One region of the Rhizobium sp. BR 362 genome, then DNA from elsewhere that is predicted to be linked to it. Evidence: predicted binding sites of a transcription regulator. Region 1 holds the regulator's gene; the other holds the start of a gene.
The links. Region 1 encodes LexA, which represses DNA repair genes until DNA is damaged. Its sites were predicted from a motif close to TGTTCNNNNTGTGTTCNG; they were not measured.
Positions count from the first base shown of each region.

Region 2: a site for LexA is predicted at 2,491-2,508, ahead of QDY28_RS27510 (dehydrogenase). Genes of this name have one in related genera too.

Region 1 covers NZ_JARWGH010000016.1:89,062-103,081, reverse strand. The annotation lists gene QDY28_RS19625 (ComEC/Rec2 family competence protein) at 1-2,430, shown strand, start outside; gene lexA (transcriptional repressor LexA) at 2,411-3,133, opposite strand; gene QDY28_RS19615 (DUF2721 domain-containing protein) at 3,524-4,015, opposite strand; gene QDY28_RS19610 (mechanosensitive ion channel family protein) at 4,121-4,678, opposite strand; gene QDY28_RS19605 (hypothetical protein) at 4,678-6,186, opposite strand; gene QDY28_RS19600 (VOC family protein) at 6,692-7,579, shown strand; gene kdsA (3-deoxy-8-phosphooctulonate synthase) at 7,576-8,415, shown strand; gene eno (phosphopyruvate hydratase) at 8,565-9,839, shown strand; gene QDY28_RS19585 (FtsB family cell division protein) at 10,120-10,431, shown strand; gene pdhA (pyruvate dehydrogenase (acetyl-transferring) E1 component subunit alpha) at 10,589-11,632, shown strand; gene QDY28_RS19575 (pyruvate dehydrogenase complex E1 component subunit beta) at 11,650-13,047, shown strand; gene QDY28_RS19570 (pyruvate dehydrogenase complex dihydrolipoamide acetyltransferase) at 13,063-14,020, shown strand, end outside.
Region 2 covers NZ_JARWGH010000042.1:208-4,238, forward strand. The annotation lists gene QDY28_RS27495 (hypothetical protein) at 5-592, opposite strand; gene QDY28_RS27500 (hypothetical protein) at 620-1,012, opposite strand; gene QDY28_RS27505 (hypothetical protein) at 2,052-2,189, opposite strand; gene QDY28_RS27510 (dehydrogenase) at 2,186-2,395, opposite strand; gene QDY28_RS27515 (flagellin N-terminal helical domain-containing protein) at 2,708-3,709, shown strand; gene QDY28_RS27520 (recombinase family protein) at 3,693-4,031, opposite strand, start outside.

The sequences.
Region 1 (14,020 bases):
GTGGAGAGTCGGGGTTTTGCTGCGGTTGCTGAGCGCGGCCGCGGCGTGGGCGCGGTCATTCCTCGTCCCAAAGCGACACAGCCGGAACGGACACAGGATCAAGCCGCCCTTATCGCCCGCCTTCGCCTTGCGGCAGGCGGCATCCGACTCAGCATTTACCATTTAGCCGCAGAAGAGGCAGCGCACGGCCGTGCGGTGCTATTTGCGCCGGTCTATATCGGCGCCGGCGCGATCTTCTGGTTCTCCGCCGGAGCCGATCCGCCACCGCAGGCCGTTTTTACCGCCCTCCTTATTTTTGCCGTTGCTTTTTTCCTCCGACAGGAGGCCGGACGAGTGCTGCGGCACCTGCTGTTCGCCGGCATGCTTGGCTGCGCAGGCATGGCTCTGGCGCAATGCGAGACCTGGCGGGCGTCGACGATGATGCTCGATTCCGCGGTGACGACCACCATTACGGGCCGGATCGAAAGACGCGAGGCCGATGACAAGGGACGCTGGCGCTATGTCGTCGCCCTGGAGACAACGGAAAAACCCGCCATTCGCCGGCCGCCGGCGCAGGTCACGATCTTCGTGCGCAAACAAATCCAGCCTTTTGAGCTCGGCGATCGCATTCAGGGCAGGGCGCGACTGACGCCGCCGGCCGGACCCGCCTTGCCCGGCCTCAACGATTTCGCCTTCAGCGCCTATTTCGATGGCACCGGCGCGAATGGCTTTGCCTATGGAACGCCGATGCTAATGTCGCCATCTGGTGATGTTGCCCAGGGGTCGTTTCTGGACAAGGCGGATATTTGGCTTGCGCGTTTGCGCAGCAGCATCGGCGACAGGATTAGGACGCTTTTGCCCGGTGACACCGGCGCCTTCGCGGCATCGCTTGTCACCGATGAGAGACGAGCAATTTCGGATGAGACGACGGAAGCGCTCAGGACTTCAGGCCTTGCGCACATCATTGCAATTTCCGGCCTGAACATGGCGCTGTCTGCAGGCATTTTTTATGTCGGCCTGCGCTATGCGCTTAGCCTATTTTTCGGCGTGGCACAGGCCTGGCCAACGAAGAAGATCGCAGCCTTCGGTGCGCTGATCACAGTGACAGCCTATTATTTTATTTCCGGCTTCGGGGTATCGGCAGAGCGCGCTTTCATTATGATGGCGATCATGCTGATCGCCGTGCTCTTCGACCGGCCATCCCTCAGCCTTCGCAATGTGGCGCTGTCCGCGATCGTCATCCTTATTCTGTCGCCGTCGCAGGCGCTCGGACCAAGTTTCCAGATGTCTTATGCCGCCACATTGGCTTTGGTGTCGGGTTATTCGCTTTGGACGAAAAGACCGCATCGGGAGAGCGTTCTCTCCCGCTTCCGGCTCATGCGTCCGCTGCTCTTCGTCTCGCGCTTCTTCGGAGGCATATTGTCGACCTCCTTTATCGGCGGCGCATCGACTGCGATTTTCTCGATCGAGCATTTTCACCGGTTGGCGACATATGGGCTTATCGCCAATCTGGCGGCTATGCCCGTCGTCTCATTTGTGGTCATGCCGTTTGGCATGGCGGCGACGCTGCTGATGCCATTCGGCGTCGATGCTCCCTTCTGGCAGATCACCGGCGCGGGCCTTGATGCTGTCATCGTCATTGCCAAAACGGTCGCCGCCTGGGGCGGCAACATTCCCTTTGGCCGGTTGCCGGTCTGGCTGTTCCCGACGGTCATAGCCGGCTTCTTGCTGATGACCTTGCTGAAAACATGGCTGCGGCATGCAGGTGCATTTTTGATCATCGGTTCGGTCGCGGTCGTGGCACTCAGCCCCGGTGTTCCGAAACCCGATCTGATGATCTCCGAGGACGGCACGCTCGTCGCATTGCTGCGCAACGGCGCGTTGACGACCAACCGGGAAAAGCCGCCCGACTTCATCTTCGAGCAATGGCAAAGAGCCCTGGCGATCACCGAGCAGCAACCGCCAACGATGCTTCCGCCCGGCAGTCAGCTCCCCAAGATCAGCAAATCGGACAAGCATCGCCGGCTGACTTCCGACGAGCAAGTCGCCGTTCGAAAGGCGATGGATGCGGCACTGGACAATGCCGGGCAGGGTGGCTTCGCCTGCCAAAAAGGGGCATGGTGCGTGGCAATGCTGGACAATGGCGAAATGCTCGTCACCATTGAGGATGCTGCCTATCTCGCCCCAGCCTGCGACACCGCTAACATCGTCGTCACCCCCGTGCGTCTGCGTCTGGACCACTGCCGCTCTGGCGCCATGCTTTTTACAGGTGCAACGCTACGCCGCACCGGATCCATCGAAATCAATCTCCGCGCCGACAAGCCGATGATAACGGCGGCGTTTGAAAATCTGACGCGGCCATGGAGCCTTCATCGCGCTTACGACTGGCGAACGGGCACTTTCGGAGCGCCGATCGCACCGGTGTCACCCGTCAGTGATAGCGGCGAATGAGGCCGACAAGCTTGCCTTGTACTTTCACGCGATCCGGCCCGAAAATACGGGTCTCGTAAGCCGGGTTCGCCGCCTCCAGCGCGATCGAAGCTCCCTTGCGACGGAAGCGCTTCAGCGTCGCCTCCTCGTCATCGACGAGAGCAACGACGATGTCGCCCGGATTGGCGGTGGTGGCGTTGCGGATAATGACCGTATCGCCGTCAAAGATGCCGGCGTCGATCATCGAGTCGCCCTTGACCTCCAGCGCATAATGTTCGCCGGAGCCGAGCATGTCGGCGGGAACCGTGATGTCGTGGGTATTGTTCTGAATGGCCGAGATCGGAACGCCGGCGGCAATGCGGCCCATGACGGGAACTGAGACTGAACTGTTGTTTTCCTCAATCACCGGCTTGGCGGGAGCAGGCGGCGGCACAAGTTGCGGCTTGCCAAGGCTCCCCTCGATGACGCTCGGTGAAAAACCGCGACGCGGCTGCAAGCTCGGGCTATAGGCCTCGGGCAGCTTGATGACCTCCAGTGCCCGGGCCCGGTTCGGCAGCCGGCGTATGAAGCCGCGTTCTTCCAAGGCAGTGATGAGACGATGAATCCCGGACTTGGACGCAAGGTCCAGCGCATCTTTCATCTCATCGAAAGATGGCGGAACACCGGACTCCTTCATTCGTTCGTGAATGAAGAGAAGCAGTTCCTGCTGCTTGCGCGTCAACATCGTTTTGAACCTCAGGAGTGAGAAGGTGTCGTGAAACAAATCCAGAACGGACACTATATGTTCCATATGTGTTCCGCAAGCCCTTAAATTTTGGTGAAGATTTTGTAAGCGCAACAAATAAATGGGAACATAACAGGTCCCGGTCGGACAGATTTTTTTCGATACATCCGAGTTAAAGACCGGAAATATATCAGGAATTCTGCGGAAAGCCTTTTTGTGCCCGTCAGGACAGCTCATCCAAAAAAGCGATGTGAGCCCATCTGTTTGCTAACTAAGCTCTTTGGGGAGGATGGTTGCTGAACGAAGGAGGGCAATCTGTAGATCAGACTGGGAAGATTGGATTCGGAGCGGCTTTGATCGGTTCCGTCCGTAGCGATATTGGACGGGAATTCAATAGCTTGGGTTTTTTCTGGAACTCCCGTGCCGATGCTCGAGCAAGGTGCGGTCGTTGGCTATCTGCCGCAGCATGCTGCGCCCGGCCAGAATCATTTCGAAGAGAAAGGCGATAAAAGCGCCCATGAGCGCGAAGACGGCAAGGCCGAAGAGCCAGAGCAATAATTGCTCGCGAAACTGCTGGCGAATCGCACCGCCCATGAGACCCAGCGTCGCGAGGCATGTGAACACGCCCGATGCCGTGCCGAGCAGGACTGCAATCTCTAGCGCCAATGTTCGCCGCCGCAGATAGTAGAGCTGCAGCAACCGCGTTTCATCCGGATCGTCCGAGGTCACCCGTTCGAAAAGGCTGTTGACCCGGTCGGAGACGCGAGCGAGCCTCGCCGAAAAGACATTGAGGCATCCGGCGGTGCCTGCCAGCAGAAAGACCGGAGTCAGTGCTATTTGGATAACATGCGCGGCAATAGACGTCAGATGGTCGTTCAGCACATTGGATCTCCTTCCTGTCCAACGTCATCCAGTATCGCCCCTGGGTGTCGCCTTGCAAAAGAAGCGCGCGGAGATGAGGCTCGTTGCTGATCTCATGCGAACGTTTTATGTTGGTGGCGCCGCCGATTGCGTCATTTGCTCAGCTATCTTCTTTCTCTGCAGTGTCATGGCGGCGACTGCGGCGTCCTGTTTTTCCTCTCCGCCCACCTGCACCGTCGGCTGGGCGAATTCGATGCCGTTTTCCATGAAGGCGTCGCGGATCATGGTATAGGCTTGGCGCCGTATGTAGGTTTGCCGGCCGGGAAGGGCGGTAAACGCAAAGCTCAGTTCGATACCGAAGTCGCCAATCTGCTCCACACCTTTCATTTTCAGGGTCTCGAGAATCTGCGGTCCGATTTCCGGATCTTCCTTCAACCGTTCTCCGATTTGCTTGACGATCTTTTTCGCCTTGGCGACGTCGGTGTTGAACGGAACCCGCAGCAAGAATTTATCGATCGCCCAGTCGCGGCTCATGTTCTGAACGGCGCCGAGTTCGCCGAAAGGAACGGTGAACACGGGACCATGATGATGGCGAAGCCTGACGGAACGCAGACTGAAGGATTCCACGGTTCCCTTGTAGCTGCCGCTCTGAACGTATTCGCCGACGCGGAAGGCATCGTCCATCAGGTAGAAAATGCCGCTGACGATATCTTGACGAGCGTTTGCGAACCGAAACCGATCGCTACGCCGAATATTCCGGCCCCCGCAATCAGCGGCCCGATCTGCACGCCCATTTCGGATAGCACGGTAAGGAGGGTGGCCGCGATGACGATGGCTGCCAGCGCGTTGCGGAAGATCGGCAGCAGGGTGCGAAGGCGGCCCGCGCGCGCCGCTTCCATGGATAGCGCGGATTCGCCGCTATCGGCGGCGCTCAATTTCTCGTCGATGAATGCCTTCGACAATTGCCAGCAGAGATCGGCCAAAATCAGAACGACGATGCTCTTCAGCGCGCCGCGAACGGCGGCGTCGATAGCCGGATTTTCCCGTGCGAGAATGTTGGGATCATAGTGCCAGACGACGGTGATCCAGGCGACCGCGGCTGCGATGACAAGCGCCCGCGCACCGCGAACGGCCAGCACCATGCGAGCACTGTTCTTGTTGTCACCAGGCCACCGTCCCTTTGCGAATGCTTCGGCCGTTCGTCCGACCGCAGCCAGCAGCCCCGGAAGAACAACGGCATAGATGCCGAGCCAGAAAAGGCCGACGAAGTTGGCTACCCAAAGGAGCCAGAGGCAGGCGGCGTAGAGTGAATAGAGGATGTTCATGAGCATTAGCTGTCGGGCGGCGCTTTCCGTGGCCGGTCGCCGCCACACCGCTTCGAGCGCGATCAGCAACAGGAGAACGGAGAAACAATGGGAGACGACAGTCCCCACATCTGCGTCGATGGAGAGCGGTTTGGTCAGCGATGTCGTGGCGACGGCTATGGCCAAAACGGCAATGAAGAGACGGGCCCTACGATAGCCGAAAGCGGACAAAGCGCCCGCATCCATCGATAGTTTGCAAAGGGCAAACGCGAGGCGAGCGCCAATGAATGCCGCCAGATAAAACAGGATCACGACGTGCAGAAGCGGCGGCCAGTCTATGGCCAGGAAAATAGCGGAGCTGGCGAGGGTGAAAGTGATCCATGGTCCGAATTCCCCGATCGTATGCGCGACAAGAGGATTCTGAAACTTCGCTTTGAGCACGGTCTTCTTGAAAAACCATTCCACTGCGAGACCGACGCAGACCAGTGCGGTGAACATGACGAACGCCGGCGCAAAGCCGCTATTTCTTGCTTGCTCACGCACTCTGCTCGCTGCAGCGGCGAGCTGCGCCGGTACATTTGGGATTGCTGACCGCAGGGCCTGAAATCGGGCGCGGGCGCGGGCCTCTCCCGTTTCGACCAACGTCGCTGCCGCCGCCGAAGGTGCCCGCTGCTGCTCGGCTGCTTGTCGCTTTTCGAGCCATTGGCGTAGCTCCGGATCATTCATCAAACGCAGCAGTTCCGATAGCTTTGCGGGCGGTGCTGTGGGGGCCGCTTCGGGAGCCTGCGCTTGGCACAGTTGCGGCGCGATAGCCGTGAAAACAAGGACAAGCGCAATGGCGGCGAAGCCGCTCGGCATATGTGCAATGAAGCGCGCGGCAGGATTCATGAGCCTTCGCGCTGCCCCGACCAAGGCTAGACAAAGAGAAGCGGCCAAATGTAAGACCGGGCGTATGGGCGCCCCCTCGACGAGCATCAAGCGCATGTCTCCCCCCAAGCACCCGACAATCAGATTGAGTACTGCTGCAAAGATAGAAGTAACGGGCCGCTTTCCTGCCTCTCCGAGATCGGATGGTGAATTGCGTTGCCGTTGGACAATCCGAACTGAAGAATGCGCGTCTTTGTCTTGCTGCCGGGAAACGGACTTTTCGGCGCAATCCTCACCCGTATCAATTACCTGTTGCTGCGCTACAGGTCATTTATTGCAGTATGATGCGGATATTGCTCGAATTATTGCCCTCTAACAAGGGAGAGTTTCGTGCCAGGGCTATATAATTCGGCTAGTTCGCGTGCGGATTTTTGCGGGAGCGCTCTTCTGCAGTCTGCTCCGACGCTTTGATCTTGAATTGAGCGGCGGATAGGCGCAAACCTGCCGACGAATGAAGGGGGAGACCATGACCTCATCGCCGCATCCGCTGGATCATCTCGTTCTGCCGACAATCAATATCGCTGTGGCGCGGGAACGGCTGGGGAAGCTCGGCTTTACCGTCGCCCCCGACGCTCGCCATCCCTTCGGCACGGAAAACGCCTGCGTCTTCTTTCCCGACAACATCTATCTGGAGCCCTTGGGCGTCGCGTCCCGTGAGCAGTGCCAGAGGAGCGTGGCGGAAGGAAATGTTTTCGTCGCTCGCGACCAGGCTTACCGTTTTCGCATCGGTGATGAAGGTTTTTCAGCCATCGTTTTCGGCACGGATGATGCGGTCGCCGATGACAAGCGGTTCCGGGCAAATACGATATCGGCCGGAGACACGCTGGATTTTTCCCGGCCGATGCGCATGCCGGATGGCTCGGAAGTAACGGCGGGTTTCCGTCTCGCTTTCGCAGCCGATCTGCGTTCCCCGGATTTCTTCGCCTTCTGCTGCCAACGCATCAATCCCTTGCCGACCGATCGCAGCGCCTTGGAGCGGCATGCCAATGGCGTGACCGGCATTGCAAAAATTGCCATATCGGCGCCGAATCCGGCCGCATTCCGTAGCTTTTTCGAGCAGGTCGTGGATGGACCAAAGATAGTGGATCATTCTTTCGGCCTCACCGTTCATGCAGCCAATGCAGCGGTCGAGATATTGACCTCGGAGGGCATGGAAGCCTTTTATGAGTGGCCGGTGCCGGCGGAGGATCCCGGCCTTCGCGCACGGGCAATCCTTTTCAAAACCCGCGATCTTTCCGTGACATCGGCGCATTTGGCTGCTAACGGCGTCACATACACGCGTAAGAACAATCGTATTCTGGCAAAGCCCGCCCCCGGACAGGGCGCGCTGTTCGCCTTCGAGGAGATAGCATGAACACGAATTCCGAAGTGACCGTCGGCGAGGGAGCCTCCAAGGTCCTGTTCTCCAATACTACAAAGTTGTCGCTGATCGCCGGCCCCTGCCAGATGGAAAGCCGCGACCATGCCTTCATGGTCGCCGGTGTGTTGAAGGAGCTTTGCGGCAAGCTCGGCATCGGCCTTGTCTACAAATCGTCCTTTGACAAGGCAAACCGCACGTCACTCTCGGGCAAGCGCGGCATCGGCCTGGAAATGGCGCTGGAAGTCTTTGCCGACCTCAAGAAAGAATATGGCTTTCCGGTTTTGACCGACATTCACACTGAAGAGCAGTGCGCGATTGTCGCCAAGACGGTCGATATTCTGCAGATCCCGGCCTTCCTGTCGCGCCAGACCGACCTTCTCGTTGCCGCCGCCAAGACCGGCCGCGTCGTCAACGTCAAGAAAGGTCAGTTCCTCGCGCCCTGGGACATGAAGAACGTGCTGGCCAAGTTGAATGACAGCGGCAATCCGAATGTGCTTCTGTGCGAACGGGGCGCATCCTTCGGTTACAATACGCTCGTTTCCGACATGCGCTCGCTGCCGATCATGGCGGCAATGGGTGCGCCGGTCGTCTTCGACGCGACCCATTCCGTGCAGCAGCCGGGTGGGCAGGGTGGCTCGACGGGCGGTGACCGCCGGTTTGTCGAAACCCTCGCGCGGGCTGCTGTCGCCGTTGGCATTGCCGGCCTTTTCGTCGAGACCCATGAGGACCCGGACAATGCCCCATCTGATGGTCCGAACATGGTCTATCTGAAGGATATGCCGCGGCTTTTGGAAAAGCTGTTGGCCTTCGACGCGATCGCCAAGGCCTAAGAAATGGGAAGCATTCAACAGGCTGACATGAACTTGCGCTACGCGGCCTGTGGGAGCTTCAATCGAGGATGCGGGGCGGCATTGTAATTTCCGCATCTTCGACTAAGACAGATTTCAATCGATTTATCACCAGCGAGCAGGAAGCTATCATGACCGCAATCACCGACATTATCGCCCGCGAGATTCTCGACAGCCGTGGCAATCCCACCGTCGAAGTCGATGTGTACCTCGAAGATGGCAGCATGGGCCGCGCTGCGGTTCCGTCGGGCGCTTCGACGGGCGCGCATGAAGCCGTCGAAGTTCGCGACGGCGGCAAGCGTTATCACGGCAAGGGTGTCGAGAAGGCCGTCGAAGCTGTCAACACCGAGATCTTCGACGCGATCGGCGGCATTGACGCGGAAAACCAGATCCAGATCGACAACATCATGATCGAGCTTGACGGCACGCCGAACAAGTCGCGCCTCGGCGCCAACGCCATCCTCGGCGTATCGCTCGCCGTCGCCAAGGCTGCCGCCCAGAGCGCCAACCTGCCGCTCTACCGCTATGTCGGCGGCGCCCACGCGCGCCTGCTGCCGGTTCCGATGATGAACATCATCAACGGCGGCGCCCATGCCGACAATCCGATCGACTTCCAGGAATTCATGATCCTGCCGGTCGGCGCAGATACTCTCCGCGACGCCGTGCGCATGGGTTCGGAAATTTTCCACGTTCTCAAGAAGGAACTGGCTTCACAGGGCCACAACACCAATGTCGGTGACGAAGGCGGCTTTGCGCCCGGCCTCTCCAGCGCCCCGGCTGCCCTCGACTTCATCATGAAGTCGATCGAAAAGGCAGGCTACAAGCCGGGCGACGAGATCGCTCTCGGCCTCGACTGCGCTTCGACGGAATTCTTCAAGGACGGCAAGTATGTTCTCGAGGGTGAAGGCCGTACGCTGGAATCCGGCGCCATGGCCGAATACCTTGCCGAACTCGCCGCCAAATATCCGATCATTTCGATCGAAGACGGCATGGCCGAAGACGATTGGGAAGGCTGGAAGATCCTGACCGACCTGACCGGCAAGAAGACGCAGCTTGTCGGCGACGATCTGTTCGTCACCAACTCGGCTCGTCTGCGCGACGGTATCCGCATGGGTGTCGCCAATTCGATCCTCGTCAAGGTCAACCAGATCGGCTCGCTGACCGAAACGCTCGACGCCGTCGAAACCGCGCATAAGGCCAACTACACGGCCGTCATGTCGCATCGTTCCGGCGAAACCGAAGATTCGACCATTGCCGATCTCGCTGTTGCCACCAACTGCGGTCAGATCAAGACCGGCTCGCTGTCGCGTTCCGATCGTCTTGCCAAGTACAATCAGCTCATCCGCATCGAAGAAGCGCTCGGCCCTCAGGCACAATATGCCGGCCGTTCCATTCTTCGCGGCTGATAGCGCATACCCCTGAAAATCCGCGGGATTTTCGGAAGGCTTAGCGTGCGCCGGATAACGATCCGAGTCGTCTTATAAGCCAATAATTTCCAGCTCTTGAACCGCGCCTTCGGGCGCGGTTTTTTGTTGGAAAAATGGCAGAGTCAACGGATGGTTAATCTCTGGCGGCTAATGTTGCCATAGGTGTTTGATTTAGCGTGATCTTCTCCGTAACCGCTTCGTATTTCAGTCGCGGACCTGGGTTCGGGATCATTCGATAGAGCGTTTTGAGCAAGCGAGTATGTGGACAAAATATCATAAGAAGAGAAAGTTCGGCCGTTTCGTTCTTCCCGCCATCACGGTCGCCTTCGTGAGCTATTTCGGCTACCACTGCATTCACGGCGACTACGGTCTGAAGGCGACCGAGGTCTTCGAGAAGCAGCGCATCGATCGCAGCAAGGAACTCGCCGATCTCGTCGCCAGGCGCGAACACCTTGAAAAGGAAGTGGCTTTGCTTAGCGACGGCTCCCTGGACAAGGATATGCTCGACCAATATGCGCGCTATCAACTGACCTACTCCAAGGCCGACGAGATCGTGATCTTCAATAAATAGTCACAATTAACCGAATTTCGGTTAATTGCATTTTTCGTAATCCCTTCAATGGCTTGCGAAGAATATGAGCCATGCAATTATAGCATTGCTGTGGCGAGCAATCTTCCCTATGTTACGCGGCACTACATAACGAGGCCACTCACATAGGGAGAGTTGAATGGCGCCGCGAAAATCCGCGTCCGTTTCCAGCCGCAAGACAACATCCAAGCCTGCAAGAGACACCAATGGTGGTGCAATCGCGGAATTCGACCGCGATGCGGAGCTCAAGGCCTATCGTGAGATGCTCCTGATCCGCCGCTTCGAAGAGAAGGCCGGCCAGCTCTACGGCATGGGCTTCATCGGCGGCTTCTGTCACCTCTACATCGGCCAGGAAGCTGTCGTCGTCGGCATGCAATTGGCGCTGAAGGAAGGCGACCAGGTCATCACCGGCTACCGCGATCACGGTCATATGCTGGCAACCGGTATGAGCGCCCGTGGCGTTATGGCCGAGCTCACCGGACGTCGGGGCGGCTATTCCCGAGGGAAGGGCGGCTCCATGCATATGTTCTCCAAGGAGAAGAACTTCTACGGCGGCCACGGCATCGTCGGTGCGCAGGTCTCGCTCGGCACAGGCCTCGGCTTCGCCAACTGGTACCGCGGCAATGACAATGTCAGCGTTGCCTATTTCGGCGATGGCGCCGCCAACCAGGGCCAGGTTTCCGAAAGCTTCAACATGGCGCAGCTCTGGAAGCTGCCGGTGATCTACGTGATCGAGAACAACCGTTACGCCATGGGCACGTCGACGGCGCGCGCAACCGCGCAGGCCGACTTCTCCAAGCGCGGTTCCTCCTTCGGCATTCCCGGCATTCAGGTCGACGGCATGGATGTCCGCGCCGTCAAAGCGGCTGCCGACGAAGCTGTCGAATATTGCCGTTCCGGCAAGGGTCCGATCATTCTGGAAATGCTGACCTATCGCTATCGCGGCCATTCCATGTCCGATCCGGCCAAGTATCGTTCCAAGGACGAAGTGCAGAAGATGCGCTCCGAGCATGACCCGATCGAGCAGGTTCGTGCCCGCCTTCTGGAAAAAGGCTGGGCGTCGGAAGACGAGCTGAAGGCGATTGACAAGGATGTCCGCGACATTGTCGCCGACAGCGCCGATTTCGCCCAGAACGATCCGGAGCCGGATGCATCTGAGCTCTATACCGACATTCTGCTCTAATCGGGGAGGGACGATCCATGCCCATCGATATTCTCATGCCCGCCCTTTCTCCGACGATGGAAGAGGGCACCCTTTCCAAATGGCTCAAGCAGGAAGGCGACAAGGTCACTTCCGGTGACGTGATTGCCGAAATCGAGACCGACAAGGCCACCATGGAAGTGGAAGCCGTCGACGAAGGCGTTATCGGCAAGCTGCTGGTTCCCGCCGGTACGGAGAACGTCAAGGTCAACGCCAAGATCGCCGTGCTGCTGCAGGATGGTGAATCGGCCGATGCGATTTCGGCTGCTCCGGCTGCCGCCCAGCCGGCTCCCGTCGCTGCTCCCCAGGTCGCCCAGGAAGAGAAGCCGACAAATACCGGCTCTGCTGCCGCACCGGTCCCGGCCGAGCCGAAGGCGTCCGTTCCGAACGATCCGGAAATCCCGGCAGGCACCGAAATGGTTTCCATGACTGTGCGCGAAGCGCTTCGCGATGCGATGGCCGAGGAAATGCGCGCCAACCCCGACGTTTTCGTCATGGGTGAAGAAGTTGCTGAATACCAGGGCGCCTATAAGGTCACCCAGGGCCTGCTGCAGGAGTTCGGTCCGCGCCGCGTTGTCGACACCCCGATCACCGAGCATGGCTTTGCCGGCGTCGGCGTCGGTGCCGCCATGGCCGGCCTTCGTCCGATCGTCGAGTTCATGACCTTCAACTTCGCCATGCAGGCGATCGACCAGATCATCAACTCCGCCGCCAAGACGCTTTATATGTCGGGCGGCCAGATGGGTGCTCCGATCGTCTTCCGTGGCCCGAACGGTGCGGCTGCTCGCGTCGCTGCCCAGCACAGCCAGGATTATGCTGCCTGGTACGGCCATATTCCGGGCCTCAAGGTCGTGATGCCCTATACGGCAGCCGACGCCAAGGGCCTGCTGAAAGCGGCGATCCGTGATCCGAACCCGGTCATCTTCCTTGAAAACGAAATTCTTTACGGCCAGCACTTCGACGTGCCGAAGCTCGACGATTTCGTTCTGCCGATCGGCAAGGCTCGCATCCATCGTGCCGGCAAGGACGCAACCGTCGTGTCCTTCGGTATCGGCATGACCTATGCCACCAAGGCAGTTGCCGAGCTGGAAGCCCAGGGCATCGATGTCGAGCTGATCGACCTTCGCACCATCCGCCCGATGGACCTGCCGACCATCATCGAATCCGTCAAGAAGACGGGTCGCCTGGTGACCGTCGAGGAAGGCTATCCGCAGTCTTCCGTCGGCACGGAAATCGCCACCCGCGTCATGCAGCAGGCCTTTGACTATCTCGATGCGCCGATCCTGACGATCGCTGGCAAGGATGTGCCCATGCCCTACGCCGCCAACCTCGAGAAGCTGGCGCTTCCGAGTGTGGCCGAAGTGGTCGATGCGGTGAAAGCCGTTTGCTACAAATAAGGGGAGGGCTCTTCGATGCCTATCAACATCACCATGCCTGCCCTCTCGCCAACCATGGAAGAGGGCAACCTCGCCAAGTGGCTGGTCAAGGAAGGCGATAAGATCAAGTCCGGTGACGTCATCGCCGAGATCGAGACCGACAAGGCGACGATGGAAGTCGAGGCGGTCGACGAGGGCACCGTTGCCAAGATCGTCGTTCCCGCCGGCACCGAAGGCGTCAAGGTCAATGCGCTGATCGCGGTTCTGGCCAGCGAAGGCGAAGACGTCTCCGCCGCTGCCTCGGGCGCTGCCGCTCCGGCCGCAGCACCCGCCGCCGCGGCGCCTGCCCCAGCGCCGAAGGCGGAAACAGCTCCGGCTCAATCCGCACCGGCGGCTCAGCCGGCCCCGGCAGTACCTGCCGCCCCTTCAACGGATAGCCATCGCACCTTCGCGTCGCCGCTCGCTCGCCGGCTCGCCAAGGAATCCGGCATCGATCTGACGGCGCTCGTCGGCTCCGGTCCGCATGGCCGGGTGGTCAAGAAGGACATCGAAGCCGCCGTTTCCGGCGGTGGCGCCAAGGCCGCTCCGGCGGCTGCTCCGGCTGCCCAGCCGGCCGCGGCTGCACCGGCTCCGGCCCCGGTCGCCGCGAAGGGCATGTCTGATGACGCCGTCCTCAAGCTCTTTGAGCCCGGTTCTTACGAGCTCGTCCCGCATGACGGCATGCGCAAGACCATCGCCAAGCGCCTGCAGGAATCCAAGCAGACGATCCCGCATTTCTACGTCTCGGTCGATTGCGAACTCGACGCACTGCTGGCACTGCGCACGCAGCTCAACGATTCGGCTCCGAAGTCGAAAGATGGCGTGCCGGCCTATAAGCTCTCGGTCAACGACATGGTCATCAAGGCCCTGGCGCTGGCACTGCGCGATGTTCCGGATTCCAACGTGTCGTGGACCGACAGTAACATGGTCAAGCACAAGCATGCCGACGTCGGCG
Region 2 (4,031 bases), on a different contig from region 1:
CGCCTCACTTCTCAGCAAGGCGGCCCTCCTCGGATGCGTACGATAGAACGTTGCTAAGCTGAATAATACTGTTACCGCTTATGTAATCGAAATCGTCATTGAATGGGCGAAGAGTTACATTGGTGATAGTAGGATTATTTTGATCCGTGAAATCGATCACGGCATCATTATTGAGACGAAACTGTTCCGTACTCCAAACGTACCCACGATAGATGTAGTCACTTGAACTAGTATCCATCTCGTACTGCGAAAGCGTAGTCTCAATATCACTCATATTGAGGCCCGCATTTAATAGAGCACCTACTGTGATCGTGGTTTGCCCTGCTGGCAAAAAGGCATTGCGAAAATCTAAGAGTCCTGCGGATCCACTAAATATCAACCGAACAAGAGGAACCTGAGAAAGATTAGCGTATCTTCCCGGGCCGACGGTCATGAAGTCCACCGCATTTATATCAAGTGCAACTCCCGGATAGTTCGCGGCTGTAACATCCGGCCTCAGCCTATCCGCATAGTCCTGAGGTATCTCTGCATTTCCATACAGATAGAATTTGATCATATCTTCTAAGCTAAGCGTACTTGCGTTTATAGACATTCTCAGTACCCCCAACATGTTCTTTGCTTAGTCGGCCTGCTTTCGCCACGCACGACCACAACAGTCCACCGAATAGATCACTATGCGGTCACTCTCTTTTCCATTTCGCGGGAATGTATACCTTATATAAATATCCCACATCCCGTAACCAAATACGCGGAAAAACCAATTAAATGCCTGATTGCCCGACACAATTTGACAGCAATCCCCATACTCTTTGAGAAAATCATCAGGCGTACGAATTTCATTTGGAATATCATTATTCACATCAGAAAGTTGCAGCTCTATATATTGATTTATCAAATATTTACTTGAATAAAACTTCCAATCTTTATAGCAAAAACCAGTTATATTCAGCGCAAAATAAACGAAGACGGGCATTATTATTATTAATCGCAGGTGCTTTTCGTTAGTTTTCATGTCTTTGACATTCCACGTTCTGCCGCACGCTGGAATTGAGAGCAATCTTTGGCTCGTCCAATATTACTCCTCAGTGGGCTTTTATTGCGAACAACCTGCGTCCAGCTGGCGGCAAGCCCCATGTCCAAACTGAAAGCAAACCAGCTTGCAAATATGATGTTTTGCGAGAACAGCCCTACCATCTGCCTCTCCGAATCGTCATTTGTTCATTCCCGTGCCGATCGCCCGTTCACAACGTCGCTCTGATTTGCGCTATCCTCTATCTAAATGCAGATCCGTCATTTGCAACTATACGTTTATTTTCATTGCAGTTTTTAATAATTGTCAACTCAGAATATTGTGGCTTACTTGGAAAACACGTATTTAGCGCATTTTGGTTACACGTTGCGCAAATCGGATATCATTATCCGGCATCGGCGGCGGCAACGTTGTTGGCCTAATGACAGCATCATCTTCCAAATTGGGAACACTCAACGAGCCATAAAGATAGAGATCAGCAATTTGCTTGGAAGTTGGCAAAGACATAAAATTTCTCCAGCTAGATGAATTTATTCTTTGGGAGTCCAACCGCTTACGCAATTCGGCGCGTAAAAATATCCGTCCGGATGCAGGTTATTTCCATCATCCATCCATTGATGATAGTAATGTACCAATACAGCAGAAATACCTTTTGCTTTTTCTAAAGGTGATGTGTGGCGATAATGATCGCCAGGAACAGACGATATTTCAGGTATACTATATATTGACTTCATTCTGCCATTTGTTATGTCAAAATTGTCAAGATACGTGAGAATGTCGGAGTGGCTGGCACGATGCCATAACCAGACTCTCGTATCCGCCGTACAGACACCCAGATAGTTGAAGCTGGCCTTCGTTATGAAAGCTGCAAGTACTATGAAGAGTCCAATGAAGCCCAACAAAGTCAACGCCCGAAAAAGCATCTCGACCCAGGATAAATCAATCGCCTAGATTGCAAAATAGCCATCTTGAGAAAAAAAGCAACTATGAGTGACAAGCTTGTCAGATGTCATCGCTCATCTCAGCCGTCTCCTTCAATAGGGGCTTTGAGCGCTTGCTGCATCATCGGTTCAAGTACACCACTGTATCGGGTGCATTGGTCACGTGCCGCACGTCTTCGTTCTTCCTGACTTTTGCTGCGCCTTACCTCATCAATCATCGGGCTTCTCCTTCAAAACTCGGCTTCCACCCTCGGGTAAAGCCGACGCTCATTCCGGCCTCCGTTAAGGCCAATTGGCCACGGACAAATTGCAGCTCTTGCAGCAGCGCCCCGATCGTGGTGCGAGCGTCACCGCCACAAAAAGCGAGCGCTATATCGACTGGATCGAATTCCGGTTCGTCCACTTCGGCTAGTTCCGCACCCATTAGGCAAACATCTCCCCTTCCCGCGTCACCACGGGATCAATTCGATTTGATTTTTCCGATATCTTTCACGGGAGGCGAAACGCCCGCAGCCAAGATGTTCCTATTATGTTCTCTATTTGCCAGGAGTCAAGACGGACCATCACGGCCGCTATCGCCACAAGGACGCAGCGTGATTTGCTCGGTTTTAGGGTAGTTTCCCCCTGAGATTTTGGTGTCTCCATTAACACTGAACGACCATGTTCGATCTGCGGGGTAACCGCGCCGGGCTCATGAGGACGCCGACATCAACTGACCCATTTCAGCGGCCCGATCATGACGAGCATACGGACAAACATATCGGCAACGGCGGCTCTCGCCACGCTGCGAACGATCGACGGTCAGATGGACAGGAGCCAGACCGAGGTCTCGTCCGGGTTAAGAGTAAACACAGCCGCAGACAATGCAGCCTACTGGTCGATCGCGACCACTATGCGCTCCGACAGCAAGGCCCTGAGCGCCGCTCGGGATGCCCTAGGCATCGGCGCGGCCATGGTCGACGTGACCTATGAGGGCATGTCGACCATGGTGAATCTCATGTCGGAATTCAAAGCAAAGCTGGTTTTGGCGAAGGAACCGAGCGCGGACAGGGACGAGATCAATACCGAACTATCGCAGCTTCAGAGCCAGATGCGATCTGTCGCATACTCCGCCAGTTTTAACGGCCAGAACTGGCTCGCCATGACGGACGACAACTGGACTGGCTTCGTTAAAGATCGAACTGTGCCGGGCTACATCGTCCGAAACGGTGAGGGTTTTTCAGTCGGCACGGTGAAGGTGCTTGATGCGATAGATGCTAACCTCGGTGGTACGGCACAAATGTATCCCTTGGTGGACGACACCGGCGGAGCCGCCACGGGTGGCATGGGAATACTGACCAATTCCGGCTACTCTCAGGAGCTTGGGACTGGCACGAACTGGGTGATCCTGCACACGCTGGGCAACCCTAATCCAGCCTTGGGTACCGAAATCAAGGTCTCGGCGGACACCTCGGCGGACGATATCGATGACATGATTTCCGTCACTGAAGCGGCGTTGTCCGACGTCGTGAGATGGACTGCGAAACTGGGCTCTGCCGAGACGCGGATCTCGATGCAACAGGACTTCGTTTCGAAGCTCGGCGACGCGATTGACAGTGGTGTCGGTCGGCTTGTGGATGCCGACATGGAAGACGCCTCCTCTCGAACGAAGGCCCTGCAAACACAGCGACAGCTTGCGATTCAGAGTTTGCAGATTGCGGATTCCGAACCACAGACAATTCTCAGCCTGTTCCAGTAACCGAGTTCCTGCATCCTCGTCCCAGACGCTCCACTCCTCTTGCAACAGTCCTGGGATGAACGTTGTACCTGCTGGCGATCTCCCGGACGGCGGTTCCTGCGCCCAGAGCGGCGAGGATTTCCTCGCATTGGGCATCGGTCAGCACCCTCCGCCTGCCCGGCCGCTTTCCCCGAGCTCTCGCGGCTTCAAGACCCGCGATGGTGCGTTCGCGGATCAGTGATTTCTCAAATTCCGCGAGCGCCCCCAGAATGTGGAAGACCAGTTTGCCGCCAGCGGACGAGGTATCGATGTTCTCCGTCAGAGACCGAAACTCAATTCCTCG